2 regions of the Bradyrhizobium sp. CCBAU 53415 genome follow, and region 1 is predicted to be linked to the other one. Evidence: riboswitches for the same ligand, from Rfam matches in the RefSeq annotation. Region 1 holds a riboswitch; the other holds the start of a gene.
What was found. Region 1 has a riboswitch for glycine ahead of XH87_RS05855 (D-amino acid dehydrogenase). Riboswitches for the same ligand answer to the same signal wherever they lie in the genome.

Region 1 (10,108 bases):
GCGCGGCCTCGATATTGTCCTGAACCACGCGGTCGTTCTGCCGCAGCAGTGCATCGAGCTTCAGCTCGGAGAGCGCAGCCGGGTCGTCCTGGGCAACGAGGATCGCGCCGGCCTCACGGGCATGCGGCGCGACCTGCGCGAGCATGAAGCTGCACGCCGCGATACCGGTCAACGCTGTGCTGATTCGCAGCCACTTCATGCGGAAAGCCTGGATGTCCCTCGGATCACTTGCGCCTGACGATGCGTCTTTCGTCGCAAGTTGCACTCGTCCACAGAGATAGTTTGCCAAAATTGCGACACAACGTCCCCGACGAAAGAAGGGCTTCTCTCAGGCCTCAAGATTGTGTCGAATTTGCATGAGCAAATGAGCATGGGGCAATTGCGAACCTTTCGGTTCCGCTGGACTAGCAATCATCTGTACCCGCAAGTATGGTCCGCGGCGCCTCAAAGATGCCGCGTCAGTTTTTGATTGTGTCTGCCGCCATTGCCACTCCAGGATGAGTTCCGATGTCCGACCATGTCGTCCCGCACTTCCATAACGATGCCGGTGTCCCCGTCATCGAGATCGGCTCGCAAGAGTTCATGTGCGTGGGCGCCAACCCTCCGTTCGACCATCCGCACGTCTTCCTCGACCTCGGCAACGACAACGAGATCATCTGCCCCTATTGTTCGACGCTGTACCGCTTCGCGGCCGACCTGAAGGCGGGCGAAGCCCGCCCGCCGGAATGCGTCCTGAAGGACAAGGTAGCCTGACCGCTTCCATCGGTCAGGAGTGGCGCTCTCCCGAACGATTGTCATCGCCGGCGCGGGCATAGGTGGCCTGACGGCCGCTCTTGCGCTCGCGGCCCGCGGCTTCCGCATCGTCGTGCTGGAAAAGGCAGAGCGCCTCGAAGAAGTCGGCGCCGGCCTGCAGCTCTCCCCCAATGCCAGCCGCGTGCTGGTCGAGCTCGGCCTGACCGAACGCCTCAAGGCGCGCGCGGTGACCCCGGAGGCGGTCTCGATCATGAGCGCGCGCGCGGGCGGCGAGCTCCTGCGCATGCCGCTGGGCGAAGCAGCTTCCGCGCGCGCCGGCGCCCCGTATTGGGTGGTGCATCGCGCCGACCTGCAATCGGCGCTGGCCGGCGCTGGCGCCGATCATCCCGACATCGACCTGAAGCTGGGTGCAACCTTCGAGGACGTCGCGCCCCACGCCAAGGGCCTGACCGTCGTCCATCGCAGCGGCACGATCCGCCGCAGCGATCTCGCCAGCGCATTGATCGGCGCCGACGGCATCTGGTCGACGGTACGTCAGCATCTGTTTCCCGAGGTGCAGCCGCGCTTCTCCGGGTTGATCGCCTGGCGCGGCACGCTCGATGCCACGCAACTGCCGAAGGACTATACCGCGCGCCGGGTGCAGCTCTGGATGGGCCCGAACGCCCATCTCGTCGCCTATCCGATCGCGGGCGGACGCCAGATCAACGTGGTCGCCGTGCTGCCCGGAACATGGAACAGGCCAGGCTGGAGCACGCCCGGCGATCCCCTCGAGGTCATGGAGGCCTTTGCCGCGCCACGCTGGCCGGCGCCGGCGCGGCTGATGCTCGCCACGGTCGACAGCTGGCGGAAATGGGCCTTGTTCGGCGTGCCCGACGGCTGCCCCTGGAGCAAGGGTCCGGTGGCGCTGCTCGGCGACGCCGTGCATGCCATGCTGCCTTTTGCAGCCCAAGGCGCCGGCATGGCGATCGAGGATGCCGCCGTGCTCGCCCGGCATTTGAGCCTCGAGGCCGCCGAGAGCACCACGGGCATCGCCGCTGCGCTGACGCAATACGGCCGCGCGCGCCAGGCGCGAGTCCTTCGGGTGCAGCAAACCGCGCGGCGGCAGGGCCGCATCTATCATCTCGGCGGGCCGCTCGCGATCGCACGCGATCTTGCGATCCGTGCGCTCGGCCCGGAGCGCATGTTGGCGCGGCAGGACTGGATCTACGGCTGGCGGCCCTGATGCGAGCGCCGCCGGCGCGGCGGCTTGAAGCGCATGATTAGCGCATTGCTCTGCCGGATGCCGACGCGGGCTTGGTCGAGGCGGGCTTCGTACTGGCCGCAGGCGATGGCGATGCGGCAGGCGATGCCGCCTCCGGCGGCGTCTCCCGACACCTGTTGCGGCGCCAGGCCTCGTCTGCCAATTGCGCCTGCCCGCGCACCGCAATGTAATCATTGCGATAGGCAAGCTCGGACACGACCGCGCCACCTGCCCCGGTCTCGGCCTTCTCCATCAACTTCTGCAATTCGTCGGTGCGCTTGGCGAGCAGCTTGCGCTCACCCTCCAGTTGCTTGCAGTCGTACAATTCGTATTTGGCGGGATCGGCAAAGGCCGGCGCGATCGTCTCGCTCATGCCGGCGCAGCCGGACAGCGCGGCGCCGGCCGCAAGCAGCGCGAGAAGTGCGCCAAAGCCGCGCAGCGAAGAGGAGAACAAAGCCGCCATGCCGGATGAATAGCCCCCGTGGATTGAGAATGCCTAAAGCAACAACAGATGTCCGGATTGAGGCTTTGCCTTGTACGCCCGGCTCGCTTAAGGAAGAACCGTCCCTCCGGGTACGCGACGCGCCAATTCCAGACGGCCGGGGATGGACTTAAGTGTTTGATCTCGTTGGATCAAGCGGGCATGGCGGAATTGGTAGACGCAAGGGACTTAAAATCCCTCGGTGCGCAAGCGCTGTGCCGGTTCGACCCCGGCTGCCCGCACCAATGGAGCTGAGGGCAAACCGTGCTCGGCCCGGAGACGACCGCGTCATGGATCCGTGGCGCCCGGCCAGGCGTGCCTCCGGCGCCATGATCGAAGGCCGGCGTCACCAAGAAGACCCTCTATTATATTATCACTTCACTGGCACGGACGAGATCGAGCGGCCCGCAGCACCCGCTGACCTCGTCTGCGTCTCCGCTCCGACGGCTCTCACCAAGTCCTGTCCGGCCCTGCTCCGCCTGCCAGCCATCCCGAAACATGGGTTGTGCAACGCAGCATGCACGGAGATAAAGTCGCTCGATTTCAGGGGTAATCTTCTTGTCCGACGTCAATGCCGACGATTGGGTGTCCGCGGGACACCGCCCGATGGGTTTTCCGGAATTCGTCATCGTGATCGCGTCCATCATGGCGCTGAATCCGCTTGCGATGGACATGATGCTGCCGGCGCTGCCCAACATCGGGTCGGCTTTCCAGATTCCCGTCGCCAATCATCTCCAGCTGGTGCTGTCGACGTTCCTGCTCGGCTTCGGCGCCGGCCAGTTCGTCATGGGCCCCCTGTCGGACCGCTTCGGCCGCCGACCGGTGCTGCTCGGCGGCATGGCGGTCTATGCGGTCGCAAGCGTGCTGGCGGTCGCAGCGCCCTCGTTCGAGACGCTGCTGCTGGCGCGCGCGTTGCAAGGGCTCGGCACCGCGGCGACGCGCGTGATCGCGACGTCGATCGTGCGCGACTGCTATGTCGGCCGCCGCATGGCGAGCGTGATGTCGCTTGCCATGATGGTGTTCATCGCGGTGCCCGTGGTCGCCCCCTCGTTCGGACAGGCGGTGCTGCTGGTGACGGCGTGGCGCGGCATCTTCGTGGTGCTGATGCTGTATGGCCTGCTCGCGCTCGCATGGTGCGTGTTGCGGCTGCCTGAGACCCTTCCCGAGTCCGAGCGCCGGTCGTTGGCGCCCGCCGACGTGCTCTCCGCGTTCCGGCAGACCGTGACCCATCGCCAGACCATCGGCTATGCCACGGCCGCCGGCAGCGTGATGGGCGCACTGTTCGCCTATGTCTTCTGCGCCCAGCAGATCTTCACCGGCATCTATCGCCTCGGCCATTACTTTCCGCTCGCTTTCGCGGCGATCGCGGCCGGCGTCGCCATTGCCGGCTTCCTCAATGCAAGACTGGTCGGGCGGCTCGGCATGCGCGTGATCTCGCACGGAGCGCTGACGCTCTACACCGTCGTGGCCGGCGTTATGCTGCTGACGGAAAGTCTCGGCGTGCTGCCGCTCGCCTTGTTCATGGTGCTCTCCGCCCTAATGATGTTCTCGTTCGGCATGATGGTCGCCAACTTCACTGCGCTCGCGATGGAGCCGCAGGGACATATCGCTGGCACCGCCTCTTCGCTTTACGGCTCGATCACGACGCTGATCGGGATCGTGGTCGGCATGGCGATCGGGCAGAGCTTCGACGGCACGCTGCTGCCCTTCTCGATCGGCTTCTTCCTGTCGACCCTCGCCGCGCTCGCGATCTTGCTGGTGGTGGAGAAGGGGCGGCTGTTCAAGCCGCATCATCGCCCTGTGGCGTGAGGAACCTCCCTGCCCGCTCGATGTTGTACTGCAGCAATCGAGAGGATCGCGAGATGGAACAGGAGAGCAAACCGGATCAGGCCGCGTCGGGAATCGAGCGGCCCACCCCGCGGGAACAGTTCTCGGAAGAGCGGCCACATAGAAGCCTGCCCTTCGCAAGTGAGGGGCTGGAGCCGCTGCGCGACAGCCACTGCTAGAATAGATCGAGCAGGTACCGCTCCATAGAAAACGGCGCCGGGACACCCACGGCGCCGTTCGCATTTCAGACGTAAGACTACTCCGACTTGGTGATGTTCCAGAACACCGGCGTCGCCGGGCCGTCGAGCACACCCGTGAGCGACTTCTGCCAGGCGCTCGGGGCCTGGTACTGGCCGAGCGGAATGTAGATCACCTGCTCAAAAGCTTCCTTTTGGATGTCGGCGGCGATCTTCTTCTGCGCATCGGGCGAGGGCGCGCGAACGAAGGCGTCCTTGAGCTCTTCGATCTTGGCATCTTCCGCCCAGCCGAACCAGCCGCCGTTCTTGCCGCGTCCCCCGATCGAGACGTTGGCGATCGGATTCATCACGTCCGCGGCGACCCAGTTGGTGAAGAACATGTTCCATCCGCCCTCCTTCACCGGCTTCTGGCCGGCACGGCGGGCAACCACCGTCTGCCAGTCGGTCGCCTGGAGATCGACCTTGAAGCCGGCCTCACGGAGCAGCTGCGCGGCGACGATCGGCTGCGCCTTCAAAGTCGTGACGTCGCCGGGGGCCATGATCGCAATCGGCGTCCCGTCATAGCCGGATTCGGCGAGCAGCTTCTTGGCTTCCGCCATGCCGCCGCCTTTCACCAAGGTCTCCGAGCCGAGGTCGGTCGCGAGCGGCGTGTCGCAGATAAAGAAGGCGCCGCAAATCTTGTAGTATTTCGGATTGCCAACAAGGGCGTCCAACACGTCCTTCTGGTTCATTGCCAGAAGTGCAGCGCGGCGCACCTTGGGATTGTCGAAGGGAGGCAGCAGGAAGTTCATGCGGCCGAGCGTCTGGAAGCCGAACTTGTTCAGGACCTCGATCTTGAGGTCTTTATTGCCCTCGACGACCGGAAGCATGTCCCAGGGCACGTTCTCCATGAAATCGATATCGCCCGACTGCAGCGCGTTCACCGCGGTCTGGGAGTCCGGCATGGTAATCCACTCGACGCGATCAACCTTCACCACCTTGCCGCCGGCGGTCCAGCTCGCCGGCTCCTTGCGCGGCACGTAGTCGGTGTTCTTGACGTAGACCGCCTTCACGCCGGGCTGGAATTCCCCCTGCACGAACTTGAAGGGACCCGAGCCGATCTGCTCGGCAATTTGCTTGCCCGCCGGCGTTTCTGCGAGCCGCTTCGGCATCATGAACGGCACCAGCGAGGACGGTTTGCCGATCGATTCGAGCACCAGGCCGTAGGGCTGCTTCAGCTTCAGCACGATCGTCTTGGGATCTGGCGCCTCGATGCTGGCGGTGAAGTCCATGAGCTTCTGGCCCATGCCGTCGTTCCTGCCCCAGCGCTTCAGTGAGGCGACGCAATCCTCGGCAGTCACCGGCGCGCCGTCATGCCACTTCAGTCCGTCGCGCAGCGTGAAGGTGTAGGTCAGCTTGTCGTCGGAGACCTTCCAATCCGCCATCTGCGGCTGAATCTTGAAATTGGAGTCGGTCGCAAGCAGCGTGTCGTAGACCATGTAGCCATGGTCGCGCGTGATGTAGGCCGTGGTGAAGCCCGGATCGATGATGCGCAGATCCGAATGCATCACCGCCGTGATGGTCTTGCCGGCCGCAAGCACTGGCGAGGCCAGCGCGGTCGAAAGCGCGACGACCGACAGCGCAAGTTTGGAGGCGAACGCGCGGCGCCCCCGGCGCATGAAGTGGAACATAGAAAGTTCTCCTGACGTGAAACTGTTCAAAGGCAGGTGATTGGTTAAGCATTCGGTTCATTCGTTGGGCGAACTAACCTCATGCAATGCCTTTATCTTTTCGAGACTTGCAGACAGCGCCGAGCGCGTCAATCCGGTTTCGCTGCAAGCCCTTGCGGCGCGCGCAAGGGCTCCACAAAGATCGGTTTGGCCCTACAACACCCCCCGCTTGTCCTGCCCCGCGCCGATGCAATGCGCGTTCCATCTTTCGAAGCTTGAGAGACATTAAGATGAATCCTGCCAATCTTCCCTTTGATTCCGAGGCGATGCTCGAGGGCCTGCGCGGCTGGGTCGAATGCGAAAGTCCGACCTGGGACGCAGGCGCCGTGGACCGCATGCTCGATATCGCAGCACGGGATATGGCGATCATGGGTGCGACGATCGAGCGCATCGCCGGCCGTCAGGGCTTTGGCGGCGTCATTCGCGCGCGCTTTCCCCATCCGAAGCAGGGCGAGCCGGGCATCCTGATCGCCGGTCACATGGATACCGTTCACCCGGTCGGCACCATCGAGAAGCTGAAATGGCGGCGCGAGGGCAACAAGTGCTACGGCCCCGGCATCTACGACATGAAGGGCGGCAACTATCTCTCGCTGGAAGCGATCCGACAGCTCGCGCGCGCGTCGTTCACGACGCCGCTGCCGATCACCGTGCTGTTCACGCCGGATGAGGAAGTCGGCACGCCCTCCACGCGCGATATCATCGAGGCGGAAGCCGCGCGCAACAAATACGTGCTGGTGCCCGAGCCCGGCCGCGCCGACAACGGCGTCACCACCGGACGCTACGCCATCGCGCGCTTCAATCTCGAGGCGACGGGCCGGCCGAGCCACGCCGGCGCGACGCTGTCGGCGGGACGTTCGGCGATCCGCGAGATGGCGCGGCAGATTCTCGCGATCGACGCGATGACGACGGAGGACTGCACCTTCTCGGTCGGCGTGGTGCATGGCGGCCAGTGGGTCAATTGCGTTGCCACCACCGCGACCGGCGAAGCGCTGTCCATGGCCAAGCGTCAAGCCGATCTCGACCGCGGTGTCGAGAGGATGCTGGCGCTGTCGGGTACCACCAACGACGTCACCTTCAAGGTCACGCGCGGCGTGACGCGTCCGGTCTGGGAGCCGGATGCCGGCACCATGGCGCTGTATGAAAAGGCGCGCGGCATCGCCAAATCTCTCGGCGCGGAATTACCGCATGCAAGCTCCGGCGGCGGGTCCGACGGTAACTTCACCGGTGCAATGGGCATCCCGACGCTCGACGGCCTCGGCGTGCGCGGCGGCAATGGCCACACCCTGGAGGAGTTCATCGAGGTGGACAGCCTGGTCGAGCGCGGGCGCCTGATGGCGGGGTTGCTGGCCACGCTGGAATAGTGAACTCGTCATTCCGGGGCGATGCGACAGCATCGAACCCGGAATCTCGAGGTCCCGGGTTCGATGCTTCGCATCGCCCCGGGCCGACGAGGTGGGCTTTGCACTGCACAATGCGTTGGCAGTCGCGGTCGAAATTTAGCCTTGTCCAAAAATGAGGCGTATCGTACTGCTCCGCCTGTCCACGCGACGATGCGGGAGAGATCGCAACGAAGGCTTTCGGCCTCCGCTGCGGCGCCGACGGAGCAACCGCCCCGGAAACTCTCAGGCAAAAGGACCGTATCGTCAGGACGATCTGGAGAGAGACGGCACGATTCTGCGATCGTGACGTCCACCGAAGGGGATAGTCCGTCGCAAGGTGCGCGGCGGATCAAGCTCTCAGGTAACCGTGACAGATGGGGCGCCGCCAACGGCCTTTGGCCGGCGGTCAGCCGTCTCGAACTCACGGGAGCCCCGAACCTGACATGACCCATATCGCCATCATCGGCGCCGGCATCACCGGCGTGACGACCGCCCATGCCCTGCTCGAACGCGGCTACAGGGTGACGGTACTCGACAGGCACCGCTACGCCGCGATGGAGACGTCTTTCGCCAATGGCGGACAGCTCTCCGCATCGAACGCCGAAGTCTGGAACAGCACTGCGACGATCCTGAAGGGCCTGCGCTGGATGTTCCGGCGCGACGCGCCGCTGCTGATGAACCCGCGGCCGAACTGGCACAAATATTCGTGGATGAGCGAGTTCGTCGCCAACATCGGCAACTACCGCGCCAACACCATCGAGACCACGCGGCTCGCGATCGAAGCGCGCAGGCACCTGTTCGACATCGCGGCGCGCGAAGGAATCGACTTCGATCTCGAACGCCGCGGCATCCTCCACATCTATCGTGACAAGGCCGGCTTCGAATCCGGCCTGCGCGTCAACGCGCTGCTGCAGGAAGGCGGCCTCGAGCGCCGCCCGGTGACGCCGGAGGAAATCCGCAGCATCGAGCCGACACTGCGCAAGGACTATTATGGCGGCTTCTACACGCCGTCGGATGCGACCGGCGATATCCACAAGTTCACCCGCGGGCTGGCGGACGCCTGCAAGCGGCGTGGCGCGACCTTCATCCACGAGGCCAATATCGATTCGATCGCACGTGCCGGCAGCGGCTTCGTCATCGGCTGGGCCGATCTGGCCGCGAGCGATGGTGTGGCGGCCGCGCGCGGCGCACTGAGCGCGGACGGCGTCGTGGTCTGCGCGGGCGTTGCGAGCCGTCACTTCGCCGCCCTGCTCGACGAGCGCGTCAACGTCTACCCGGTCAAGGGCTACTCGATCACCGTGCAGCTCGACACTGCCGAAAGCCGCAACGCCACCCCGACGGTGAGCCTGCTCGACGAGGCCGCCAAGATCGTCACCAGCCGGCTCGGCGTCGATCGTTTTCGCGTCGCCGGCACCGCCGAGTTCAATGACTTCAATCGCGACATCCGCGCCGACCGCGTGCAGCCGCTGATCGACTGGGTGCGCAGCAACTTCCCCGCCGTCGAAACGTCGCGCGTCGTGCCCTGGGCCGGGCTGCGCCCGATGATGCCGAACATGATGCCGGTCGTGCGCGCAGGGCGGATACCTGGTGTGTTCTTCAACACCGGCCACGGCCATCTCGGCTGGACTCTGTCGGCGGCGACGGCGCAGATGATTGCCCAGACCATCGACGGCTGGCGCGGCCTCAACGCGCCACCGTCGGCACCTTCACTTGGGGTTGAGCGTGAACTGCGACATGCATCCTGAGTGGTCGATACCGTGGACATGCCGGCCTCTTGCGACAGCGCAGCCCTTGGCACACAATTTGCCCCCCCCGAGAGGACACCGTCTCCGGGCGGCCTTGCCAGCCCAAGCGATAGGCATGATAGACACGACAGAGTTCACGGGCGCCTCGGGGCGCCACACGTTCCGTAGCCGGAGATAGGTGCATGCTGGGTTATCTTATTCGCCGCGTTCTGGCCGCGGTGCCCGTGATGGGCGTCGTCGCGCTGTTCGTGTTCCTGCTGCTGCGGCTGACGCCAGGCGATCCCGCCGCGATTCTCGCCGGCGACAACGCGACGCCGGAACGGCTTGAGCGCATCCGCACCTCGCTCGGCCTCAACGAGCCGCTGATCGTGCAGTTCGTCACCTGGGTGAACAAGCTGCTACACGGCGATCTCGGGACTTCGCTGATCTCCAACCTGCCGGTGATGAAGATGATCGGCCAGCGCGTCGAGCCCTCGATCTCGATCGCGTTGTCGACCATCATCCTCGCCGTGATCGTCGCCGTTCCCTTGGGGGTGATCGCGGCGTGGAAGCACGGCACCTGGATCGATCGCTTCGTGATGGGCCTGTCCGTGCTCGGCTTCTCGGTGCCGGTGTTCGTGGTCGGCTATGTCCTGATCCAGATCTTCGCCATCGACCTGCGCTGGGTTCCGGTGCAGGGCTTTAAGAGCATCAGCGCCGGCTTCGGGCCGTTCTTCGAGCGCATCATCCTGCCGACCTGCGCACTGTCCTTCATCTACATCGCCCTGATCGCGCGCA
Region 2 (10,108 bases), 130 kb from region 1:
CGCCATGGCTTCGGCCGCCGCGGTCGCCTCATCGAGCAGCGAGGCGTTGGCGACGTCGAGCCCGGTGAGGTCGCAGATCATGGTCTGGAAGTTGAACAGCGCCTCCAGCCGGCCCTGGCTGATCTCGGGCTGGTAGGGCGTGTAGGCCGTGTACCAGGCAGGATTCTCCAGGATGTTGCGCTGGATCACCGCGGGCAGGATCGTCCCGGAATAGCCTTGGCCGATCAGGGAGGTGAAGACCTGGTTCTGACGCGCGAGTTCAGCCATATGCGCGATCGCCTCGGTTTCGCTAAGCGGTTTGCCGAGATCGAGCGCGGCGGCCTGCCGGATCGAGGCCGGCAGCGTCTCCGTCATCAGGGCGTCGACGCTCCTGGCGCCAACGGTTTCGAGCATTGCGGTGACATCGCGCGCGGAAGGGCCGATGTGGCGGCGAACGAAACTGGCGGCGGTGTCGCCGCTGGATTTACGGTGCGCGGTCATCGCTTGCTCCATCGTCGTTAAGCGGTGTGTGCCTTGTAGGCGGCTTCATCCATGAGACTGCCGAGCTCGCTCCTGTCGGCCAGCTTGATCTTGAAGAACCAGGCCTTGCCTTGCGCATCCGAGTTCACCAGCGCGGGCTCGGCCGCGAGCGCCTCGTTGCTCTCGACCACCTCGCCCGTAACGGGCGCGTAGACGTCGGAGGCCGCCTTCACGGATTCCACGACGGCGGCGGCTTCGGCCTTCTTCAAGGCGCGGCCGACCTTGGGCAATTCGACGAACACGACATCGCCGAGCTGCTGCTGGGCGTAATCGGTGATGCCGACGGTGGCGACGTCGCCGTCGATCGCGAGCCATTCATGGTCGGAGGTGTACAGCGTCGTGGTCATTTTCGAGGTCCTCAGCGTTTGTAGGTGTTCTTGACGAAGGGCATGGCGGAGACCTGCATGGCCAAGCGCTGGCCACGCACTTCGGCGAAAAGTTTCGTGCCGAGCGCGCTCAGGCTCACAGGCACATAGCCCATCGCGACCGGCGCATTCAGGCTCGGGCCGAAGCCGCCCGAGGTGACCTTGCCGATCGGCTCGCCGGCGGCCTGATCCGCAAACAGCAGCGCGCCCTCGCGCACCGGCGCGCGGCCTTCGGCGCGCAGGCCGACGCGGCGGCGGCTGGCGCCCTGATCGAAATGAGCCAGGATCTTTTCAGCGCCGGGAAAACCGCCGGCGCGCGCGCCACCGCTGCGGCGGCTCTTCTGCACGGACCATTCCAGCGCGGCCTCGACCGGCGTGGTCGCGGTGTCGATGTCGTGGCCGTAGAGGCAGAGCCCGGCTTCCAGCCGCAGGCTGTCGCGCGCCCCGAGGCCGATCGGCAGCACGTCGGGATTGTCGAGCAGCGTTCTCGCGAGCCGTTCGGCATCGGCCGCGGGGACCGAGATCTCGAACCCGTCCTCGCCGGTGTAGCCGGAGCGCGAGACGAAGCATTTGATGCCGGCGACCTCTTGCGGGCCGGCATCCATGAATGTCATGGACGACGCTCCTGCACATAATTTTGCCAGCGCCGCTTCCGCCTTCGGGCCCTGCAGCGCGATCAGCGCGCGGTCGGCCAGAGAATCGATGACGCAGTCGTCCGCGAGATGCGCGCGCAGATGCGCCTCGTCCGCTTCCTTGCAGGCGGCGTTGACGACCAGGAACAGGTGATCGCCGAAATTGGCGACCATCAGATCGTCGAGAATCCCGCCTTCCGCATTGGTGAACTGGGCGTAGCGCTGCCGGCCAGGTGCGATCGCCACGATGTCCTGCGGCACCAGCCGTTCCAGCGCGCGGGCGGCGTCCTCGACCTTGCCCGACTTCGGCCGAAGCGCGAGCTGCCCCATATGCGAGACGTCGAACAGGCCGGCGGCGGCTCGCGTATGCAGGTGCTCCTTCAGCACGCCCGCGGGGTACTGCACGGGCATGTCATAGCCCGCGAACGGCACCATCTTGCCGCCGAGGGACACGTGCAGGGCGTGGAGGGGCGTATGTCGGAGAGATTTCTGGTCGTCGGGTACTGGCATCACAGGGGCCCTCGGCGGTTCCCCGGGGACGATTCCCCGGGGCAACCAGTCGAAGCCCCATCTGTCGCTGTGCCTGAGAGTATTATCCCGTCGGCGGGTGCCACCCGGGTCTTAAGCCCGTCGGCGCCTCTTTCCAGATGTCGTCAAAGCCACGCGGTCCTTTTGCCTGAGAGTTTCCGGGGCGGTTGCTCCTTCGGCGCCGGCTGCCTGAAGCCGGTCTCTCCCGATGTGGCCGTACGATATGGATGGATAAAGACCACAGGGCGGCCAAGCCTGTCAACGCGGCACTAGCGCCTTTCAACGGGATTGCGCGCCTGCGGCAAGCCTCTGATCTCTCTGCACAGTTTCTGGACAGCGAAGCTGGCCTTGTCTAAAAGCGCTTTGGCCCGCAGATATCAGCCTTAACGTCCGGTTCGAATGGCAGGAAGCGGGTCCAAGCACACCCGATTGGATGAACATGAGCGGCGTCAACGAGATCAGGTCGACCTTTCTGAACTTCTTTGCCGAGAACGGCCACGAGATCGTGCCGTCCTCGCCACTCGTGCCGCGCAACGATCCGACGTTGATGTTCACCAATGCCGGCATGGTGCAGTTCAAGAACGTCTTCACCGGCGTGGAGAAGCGGCCCTACCAGCGCGCCACCACCTCGCAGAAATGCGTGCGCGCCGGCGGCAAGCACAACGACCTCGACAATGTCGGCTATACCGCGCGCCATCTCACCTTCTTCGAGATGCTCGGCAACTTCTCGTTCGGCGACTATTTCAAGGAGCGCGCGATCGAGCTTGCCTGGAAGCTGATCACCAAAGAGTTCGGGCTGAAGAAGGACAAGCTGCTCGTCACCGTCTACCACACCGACGACGAGGCGGCGGGACTGTGGAAGAAGATCGCCGGCTTCTCCGACGATCGCATCATCCGCATTCCGACATCGGACAATTTCTGGGCGATGGGCGACACCGGCCCGTGCGGTCCGTGCTCGGAGATCTTCATCGATCGCGGCGAGCACATCTGGGGCGGGCCTCCGGGCTCGCCGGAAGAGGATGGCGACCGCTTCCTCGAATTCTGGAATCTGGTGTTCATGCAGTTCGAGCAGGTGACGAAGGAGGAGCGCCAGCCGCTGCCGCGTCCCTCGATCGACACCGGCATGGGCCTGGAGCGCATGGCCTGCATCCTCCAGGGCGTCGAGAGCGTGTTCGAGACCGACCTGTTCCGCAACCTGATCGACGCGACGGCGTCCGCGCTCGGCGCCGGGCCGAGCGAGCAGACCGTCGCCTCGTTCCGTGTCATCGCCGATCATCTGCGTTCCTCGGCGTTCCTCGTCTCCGACGGCGTGCTGCCCTCGAACGAGGGCCGCGGCTATGTGTTGCGCCGGATCATGCGCCGCGCCATGCGCCATGCGCAGCTGCTGGGGGCCAAGGAGCCCTTGATGTATCGCCTGGTCTGGGCGCTGGTGCGCGAGATGGGCCAGGCCTATCCCGAGCTGATGCGCGCGGAAAAGCTGATCGAGGAAACGCTGCGGCTGGAAGAGACTCGTTTCCGCAAGACGCTTTCGCGGGGCCTCGCCATCCTCGACGAGAAGAGTGCTTCCTTAAAGAAGGGCGACATGTTCGACGGCGACGTCGCCTTCACGCTGTACGACACCTACGGCTTCCCGCTGGATCTGACGCAGGACGCGCTGAAGTCGCGCGGCATCGGCGTCGACCAGGCGGCCTTCACCGACGCGATGGAGCGCCAGAAGACCAAGGCGCGCGAGTCCTGGAAGGGCTCGGGCGAAGCTGCTTCCGAGGCGATCTGGTTCCCGCTGCGCGAGAAGCTGGGGGCGACCGAATTCCTGGGCTACGAGACCGAGAGCGCCGAAGGCGTGGTGTCCGCGCTGGTGAAGGACGGCCACGAAGTCGCCGGCCTCAAGGCCGGCGAGACGGGCGCGATCGTGCTGAACCAGACGCCGTTCTATGCGGAGTCCGGCGGCCAGGTCGGCGACACCGGCGTGCTGCTTGGAGAGGGCGGCATCAAGGTCCGTGTCACCGACACGCAGAAGAAGCTCGGCGATCTCTTCGTCCACATCGGCACGGTCGAGAGCGGCGAAGTGAAGCTCGGCACTGCGCTCCAGCTCGAGGTGGATCATGGCAGGCGTTCCTCGATCCGCGCGCATCACTCGGCGACGCATCTCATCCACGAGGCGCTGCGCCAGGTGCTCGGCGACCACATCGCCCAGCGCGGCTCGATGGTCGCGCCCGACCGGCTGCGCTTCGACTTCGTGCATCCGAAGCCGATCACGGCCGACGAGCTCGCCCGCGTCGAGGACATCGCCAACGACGTGGTGCTGGAGAACGACGAGGTCACGACGCGCATCATGGGCGTCGATGAAGCCCGTGAGGCGGGGGCGCGCGCGCTGTTCGGCGAGAAATACGGCGACGAGGTCCGCGTCGTCTCGATGGGCAGGACCGCGCGCGAGCGCGGCGCCAACGCGCTCGGCTGGTCGGTCGAGCTCTGCGGCGGCACCCATGTCAAGCGCACCGGCGACATCGGCCTGATCACGCTGACGAGCGAGAGCGCGGTCGCCTCGGGCGTGCGCCGCATCGAGGCGCTGACCGGCAATTACGCGCGTAGGCACGCCAACGAGACCATGGCGCTGGCGAAGACCGCGGCGAACGAGCTGCGCACCTCGATCGACGACGTCCCGGCGCGCATCGCCGCGCTGATGGAGGAGCGCAAGAAGCTCGAGCGCGAGCTCTCCGACGCGCGCAAGAAGCTCGCGATGGGCGGCGGCGCTGCCGCCGGCGGCAATGGCGCGGCTTCGGGCGTGCGCGAGGTCGGCGACGTCAAGCTGATGGCGCGCGCGGTCGAGGGCATCGAGATGAAGGATCTCAAGAGCCTCGCCGACGACGGCAAGAAGCAGATCGGCTCGGGCGTCGTCGCCATCGTCGGCGTCACCGAGGACGGCAAGGCCGGTGTGGTGGTCGGCGTCACGCAGGACCTCACCGCGCGCTTCAACGCCGTGAACCTCGTCCGCGTCGCCTCCGAGGCGCTCGGCGGCAAGGGCGGCGGCGGCCGGCCGGACATGGCGCAGGCCGGCGGCCCCGACGGCGCCAGGGCGACCGAGGCGCTCGCGGCGATCGAAAAAGCCATGACTCAACAGAAATCGGCGGGCGTCTGACGATCATGCGCCCCGTTCCGCGAGGACGTGGGCCTCGCGATCCCAATGTGAGGGATCGCCTCTACGAATTGCTGGAGCACGATCCGCTGGCCTATTCGGCCGGGTCGCGCTTCATCCAGTTCATCATCGGCGTCGTCGTGCTCAACGTCGCCGCGATGATCCTCGCCTCGGTGCCGGAGCTCGACGACCGGTTCGGCACGCTGTTTGCGGGCATCACCGTCCTGTCCGTGATCGTGTTCGCGCTGGAATATGCCGCGCGGCTATGGACCGTGGCGGGACACACCCAGCGCAAGGGGTCGGCGCTGTCCGACCGGCTCGGCTATGCCTTCTCGGCGCTCGGCATCATCGATCTCATGGCGTTCCTGCCCGCCGCAATCGTGCTCGCCACCGGCCAGCACGCGACGCTGGCCGCGCTCGGCGTGCTGCCGTTCTTCAAGCTGATCCGCTATTCGCCGGCTATGCGTTCGCTGCTCGCCGCGGTGCATGCCGAGCGGCGGGCGCTGATCGGCTGCATCGTGATCCTGATCGGCGCGGTGCTGACCTTCGCCTCGCTGCTCTATGCCATCGAGCGCGACGTTCAGCCGGACAAGCTCGGCACCATTCCGCAGGCGATGTGGTGGGCGATCGTGACGCTCGGCACCGTCGGCTATGGCGACGTCGTGCCGGTGACGCCGCTCGGCAAGTTCGTCTCCACCTTCGCCATCATCGCCGGCTTTGCCATGATCGCGCTGCCGGTCGCGATCATCTCGACCGCGTTTGCGGAAGAGGTGAGGCGGCGCGATTTCGTCGTCACCTGGGGCATGCTGGCGCGGGTGCCGCTGTTCTCGCACCTGTCGGCCACGGAGATCGCCGACATCATGCGGCTGCTCAGGGCACGCACCATCGAGCAGGGCGAGATTCTGGTGCGGCGGGGCGATGTTGCCTCGTCGATGTATTTCATCACCGCCGGCGAGGTCGAGATTGCGTTGCCGAGCCAGCAGGTGCGCCTTGCCGACGGCACCTTCTTCGGCGAGATCGCGCTGCTGCACAAGACCAAGCGCAGCGGCACCGTGACGGCGACCCGCAAGACCCGGCTGCTCGTGCTCGACGCCCAGGATTTCCACGCTTTGATAGCGCGCATGCCGACGCTCGCCAAACACGTTCACAATACGGCCAAGGCGAGGCTCGCCGACTCCGGCGATCTCGCGCTCGCCGAACTCGCGCAGGCGGAGAAGGAAGGCGGGGAGCGCTAAGCGGCCTCAAAAGCAAAAGGGCCGCGCCTCGAGGCGCGGCCCTTGATGATCTGGCCCAGTCGGGCGAAAGAGCGGACGGCTTACGCCGCCAGCGCCTTGGTCAGGTTTTCCGCGACCTTGTCGAGGAAGCCGGTGGTCGAGAGCCAGCGCTGGTCGGCGCCGACCAGGAGCGCGAGGTCCTTGGTCATGTAGCCGGCCTCGACGGTGTCGACGCAGACCTTCTCCAGCGTGGCGGCGAACTTGGCGAGCTCGGCATTGTTGTCGAGCTTGGCGCGGTGCGACAGGCCGCGGGTCCAGGCGAAGATCGACGCGATCGAGTTGGTCGAGGTCTCCTTGCCCTTCTGGTGCTCGCGGTAGTGGCGGGTCACCGTGCCATGGGCGGCTTCGGCCTCGACGGTCTTGCCGTCGGGGGTGAGCAGCACCGAGGTCATCAGGCCGAGCGAGCCGTAGCCCTGCGCGACCGTGTCGGACTGCACGTCGCCGTCGTAGTTCTTGCAGGCCCAGACATAGCCGCCGGACCATTTCAGCGCCGAGGCCACCATGTCGTCGATCAGGCGGTGCTCGTAGGTCAGGCCCTTGGCGTCGAACTCCTTCTTGAACTCCTTTTCGAAGATCTCCTGGAAGATGTCCTTGAAGCGGCCGTCATAGACCTTGAGGATCGTGTTCTTGGTCGACAGGTACACCGGGTAATTACGGAGCAGGCCGTAATTGAAGGAGGCGCGGGCGAAATCGATGATGGAATCGTCGAGATTGTACATCTCCATGGCGACGCCGGCGCCGGGGGCCTTGAACACTTCCTTCTCGATCACGGTGCCGTCCTCGCCGACGAACTTCAGCGAGAGGGTGCCCTTGCCCGGGAACTTGATGTCGGTGGCGCGGTACTGGTCGCCATAGGCGTGGCGGCCGATGATGATCGGCTTGGTCCAGCCGGGAACCAGGCGCGGCACGTTCTTGCAGATGATCGGTTCGCGGAAGATCACGCCGCCGAGGATGTTGCGGATGGTGCCGTTCGGCGACTTCCACATCTGCTTGAGGTTGAATTCCTTCACCCGGGCTTCATCGGGGGTGATGGTGGCGCACTTGACGCCGACGCCGACCTTCTTGATCGCCTCGGCCGCGTCGATGGTGACCTGATCGTTGGTGTGGTCGCGGTATTCCATGCCCAGGTCGAAATACATCAGCTCGACATCCAGGAACGGGTTGATCAGCTTGTCCTTGATGTACTGCCAGATGATCCGGGTCATCTCGTCGCCATCGAGTTCGACGACGGGATTGGATACCTTGATTTTTGCCATGATCGGGGGAGCCTCTTGGGAACGGCGCTTGTGGCGCGCCACGGGAATATCCGCCGCCTCTTAGCACCGCCGCGCGGCGGGCGAAAGCCAAGGGATTATGCACTTTTAGCTCATCCAGCTTCCGCAGATGGGAAGCGGCCGGCCGGGGGCAGGGTGAGGTTTCAGGCGAGATTCAAAAGTCGAATCCAACCCGTTATTTCTCTTGAGAATTTCGTCAGGACAGGCAAACGACAGGCGAACGCGGCGGGCCGGCCAACGGCTGGCTTTGAATCAATTCCTGAGGCGGCCTTGCCAAGGCCTTGAGAGACAGTGGGAAAGCGAAGCGAGATGTCGGGGACTGACAGAAGCAAGGCGGGCCTTTCCCTCGACGGTCCCATCGTCATCCTGGTCGAGCCGCAGCTGGGTGAAAACATCGGCATGGCCGCGCGCGCCATGGGCAATTTCGCGCTTGGTGCCCTGCGCATCGTCAACCCCCGGGACGGCTGGCCCAACATCGCCGCCCAGCGCGCCGCGGCCGGCGCCGACCACATCCTGGAACGGGTCGAATTGTTCGACACGGTGGAGCAGGCGGTCGCCGACCTCGACCTGCTGTTCGCCACCACCGCGCGCCCCCACGACCAGGCCAAGCCGGTTGTCGGGCCGGAGGCGGCCGCAAGCGAGATCGCCGGGCATGTCGCCGCCGGGGGCAGGGCCGGCATCCTGTTCGGCCGGGAGCGCTGGGGCCTGACCAATGAGGAGGTCGGGCTCTCCAACCGCATCATCACCTTCCCGGTCAATCCCGGCTTTGCCTCGCTCAACCTCGCCCAGGCCGTGCTGCTGATCGGCTATGAATGGTTCAAGCGGGCCACATCCGGCGAGCTGCCGCATGCCATGCCGGAGCGGTCCGAGCGCGCCTCGCAGCACCAGATGCAGGCCTTCTTCGACAATCTCGTGCGCGAGCTCGACAAGGTCGAGTTCCTGCGGCCGGCCGAGAAGCGCGACACCATGCTGGTGAACCTGCGCAACATCTTCAGCCGGATGGAGCCGACCAAGCAGGACATGCACACCCTGCACGGCGTGATCATGGCGATCGCGGAAGGACGAAAGGGTCCGGCCAAGGGCGGCGTGCTCGATGGCGAGCAGGCGACGCGCCTGCGCGCGCTCCTGGCCGAGCACGGGCAGGGCGGCGGCGTGCCCGACAGCGGCTCCACCGTGCGCGGCCTTGCCCGCCTGCTCCGCCGCAATCCGACCGACGCCGAGCGCCTGCTCTGGCAGGCGCTGACCCGCGACCGCCGCTTCGCCGGCCAGTTCAAGCGCCAGACCCCGGTCGGTCGTCACATCCCGGACTTCGTCTCCTTCCCGCACCGGATCGCGATCGAACTGGTCAACCCGGGCGAGGGCGAGACAATTGCGGCCGACCGCGCGGGCCGGCGGACCTGGCTGGAGGCGCGGGACTATCGGGTGATCGACATACGCGCTGCGGATGTGGAGCGCGATCTCGAGACGGAGCTGGTGCGGTTGCAGGGGATGGTCGCGGAAAGATCGAGCGCTCCGTAGCAGCACGCTCAAGGCGCGTCGTACTCCACCAAGTCCCACCAATATGCGTCAACTCCGCTGCCTCTCTTGAGCGGCAGATCGGCCTGCGCGCGGCCAGAGCGCTTCGTGCAATCCGCCAATCATGGTAGGCTGGCTCTCGCCATGGAGGTGTTCAGCCGTCGTGGACAGCAAGGGGATTCTTTCAGTGAAATCCCATTTTGAGTCGCTGGCGCTCGACGAGTTCGCCACGAGGCAAGCTGGCGTACTGATCCTGATTGGCCGCATTCTGCTTGCGTGGGTATTCGTCGGAAGCTTGTACGGAGCGCTATCCAATTTCAGCGGCTCGGTGGGCTATTTCAGGTCCCTGAACCTTCCAGCACCTGAGCTGTTCACCATCACGAACATGGCCGTCGAAGCGTTGATATCCGTTGGTTTGATATTGGGTCTCGGTACGCGCTACTGCGCAGTTCTGATGTTCGCGTTCGTGTTGGCGGCGACGATAATCGCGCACCGCTACTGGGAATATCCCGCCGGTGCGCAGCAGATTGGTCAATACAACCACTTCCTGAAGAACATCTCGATCATGGGAGGCGCGATGTTGATCTTCGTCACCGGGCCGGGCCGTTTCAGCCTGGACCGGGCAACGTAGACGGCATCACTTCACGTGGGGCTTGAATGCGTCCTCGATCGCTCGACGGATACTCCTTGTGAGCGGCTTCAAAGCATCGCCCAGGAAGGCGAAGAGAAGCATCAGCCACGTCGCAAGCGCGGCACACCACAGCATGACTTCCAGTATCTCGGGCATGACGCCCTCTCGAAAAATACATTCTCTGAAATACGGCCAGTGTCGCCCAAAGGAGCCGGCACGGCAAGTCGTCCTCTGAGT

Region 2: linked by a shared signal. The riboswitch ahead of gcvT (glycine cleavage system aminomethyltransferase GcvT) and the one ahead of XH87_RS05855 (D-amino acid dehydrogenase) in region 1 are both predicted to bind glycine.

The regions. Positions count from the first base shown of each region.
Region 1 is NZ_LBJF01000001.1:1,252,025-1,262,132, reverse strand. It holds gene XH87_RS05900 (hypothetical protein) at 1-199, opposite strand, end outside; gene XH87_RS05895 (zinc-finger domain-containing protein) at 508-753, shown strand; gene XH87_RS05890 (FAD-dependent monooxygenase) at 773-1,975, shown strand; gene XH87_RS05885 (twin-arginine translocation pathway signal) at 2,013-2,456, opposite strand; tRNA gene XH87_RS05880 (tRNA-Leu) at 2,631-2,719, shown strand; gene XH87_RS05875 (multidrug effflux MFS transporter) at 3,033-4,283, shown strand; gene XH87_RS05870 (hypothetical protein) at 4,337-4,480, shown strand; gene XH87_RS05865 (ABC transporter substrate-binding protein) at 4,558-6,168, opposite strand; gene XH87_RS05860 (M20/M25/M40 family metallo-hydrolase) at 6,438-7,568, shown strand; glycine riboswitch at 7,751-7,855, shown strand; glycine riboswitch at 7,859-7,962, shown strand; gene XH87_RS05855 (D-amino acid dehydrogenase) at 8,030-9,331, shown strand; gene XH87_RS05850 (ABC transporter permease) at 9,514-10,108, shown strand, end outside.
Region 2 is NZ_LBJF01000001.1:1,117,140-1,127,247, forward strand. It holds gene gcvP (aminomethyl-transferring glycine dehydrogenase) at 1-480, opposite strand, end outside; gene gcvH (glycine cleavage system protein GcvH) at 498-866, opposite strand; gene gcvT (glycine cleavage system aminomethyltransferase GcvT) at 878-2,026, opposite strand; glycine riboswitch at 2,171-2,262, opposite strand; gene alaS (alanine--tRNA ligase) at 2,484-5,180, shown strand; gene XH87_RS05200 (cyclic nucleotide-gated ion channel) at 5,186-6,412, shown strand; gene XH87_RS05205 (NADP-dependent isocitrate dehydrogenase) at 6,493-7,707, opposite strand; gene XH87_RS05210 (TrmJ/YjtD family RNA methyltransferase) at 8,035-9,243, shown strand; gene XH87_RS05215 (DoxX family protein) at 9,404-9,871, shown strand; gene XH87_RS05220 (hypothetical protein) at 9,878-10,027, opposite strand.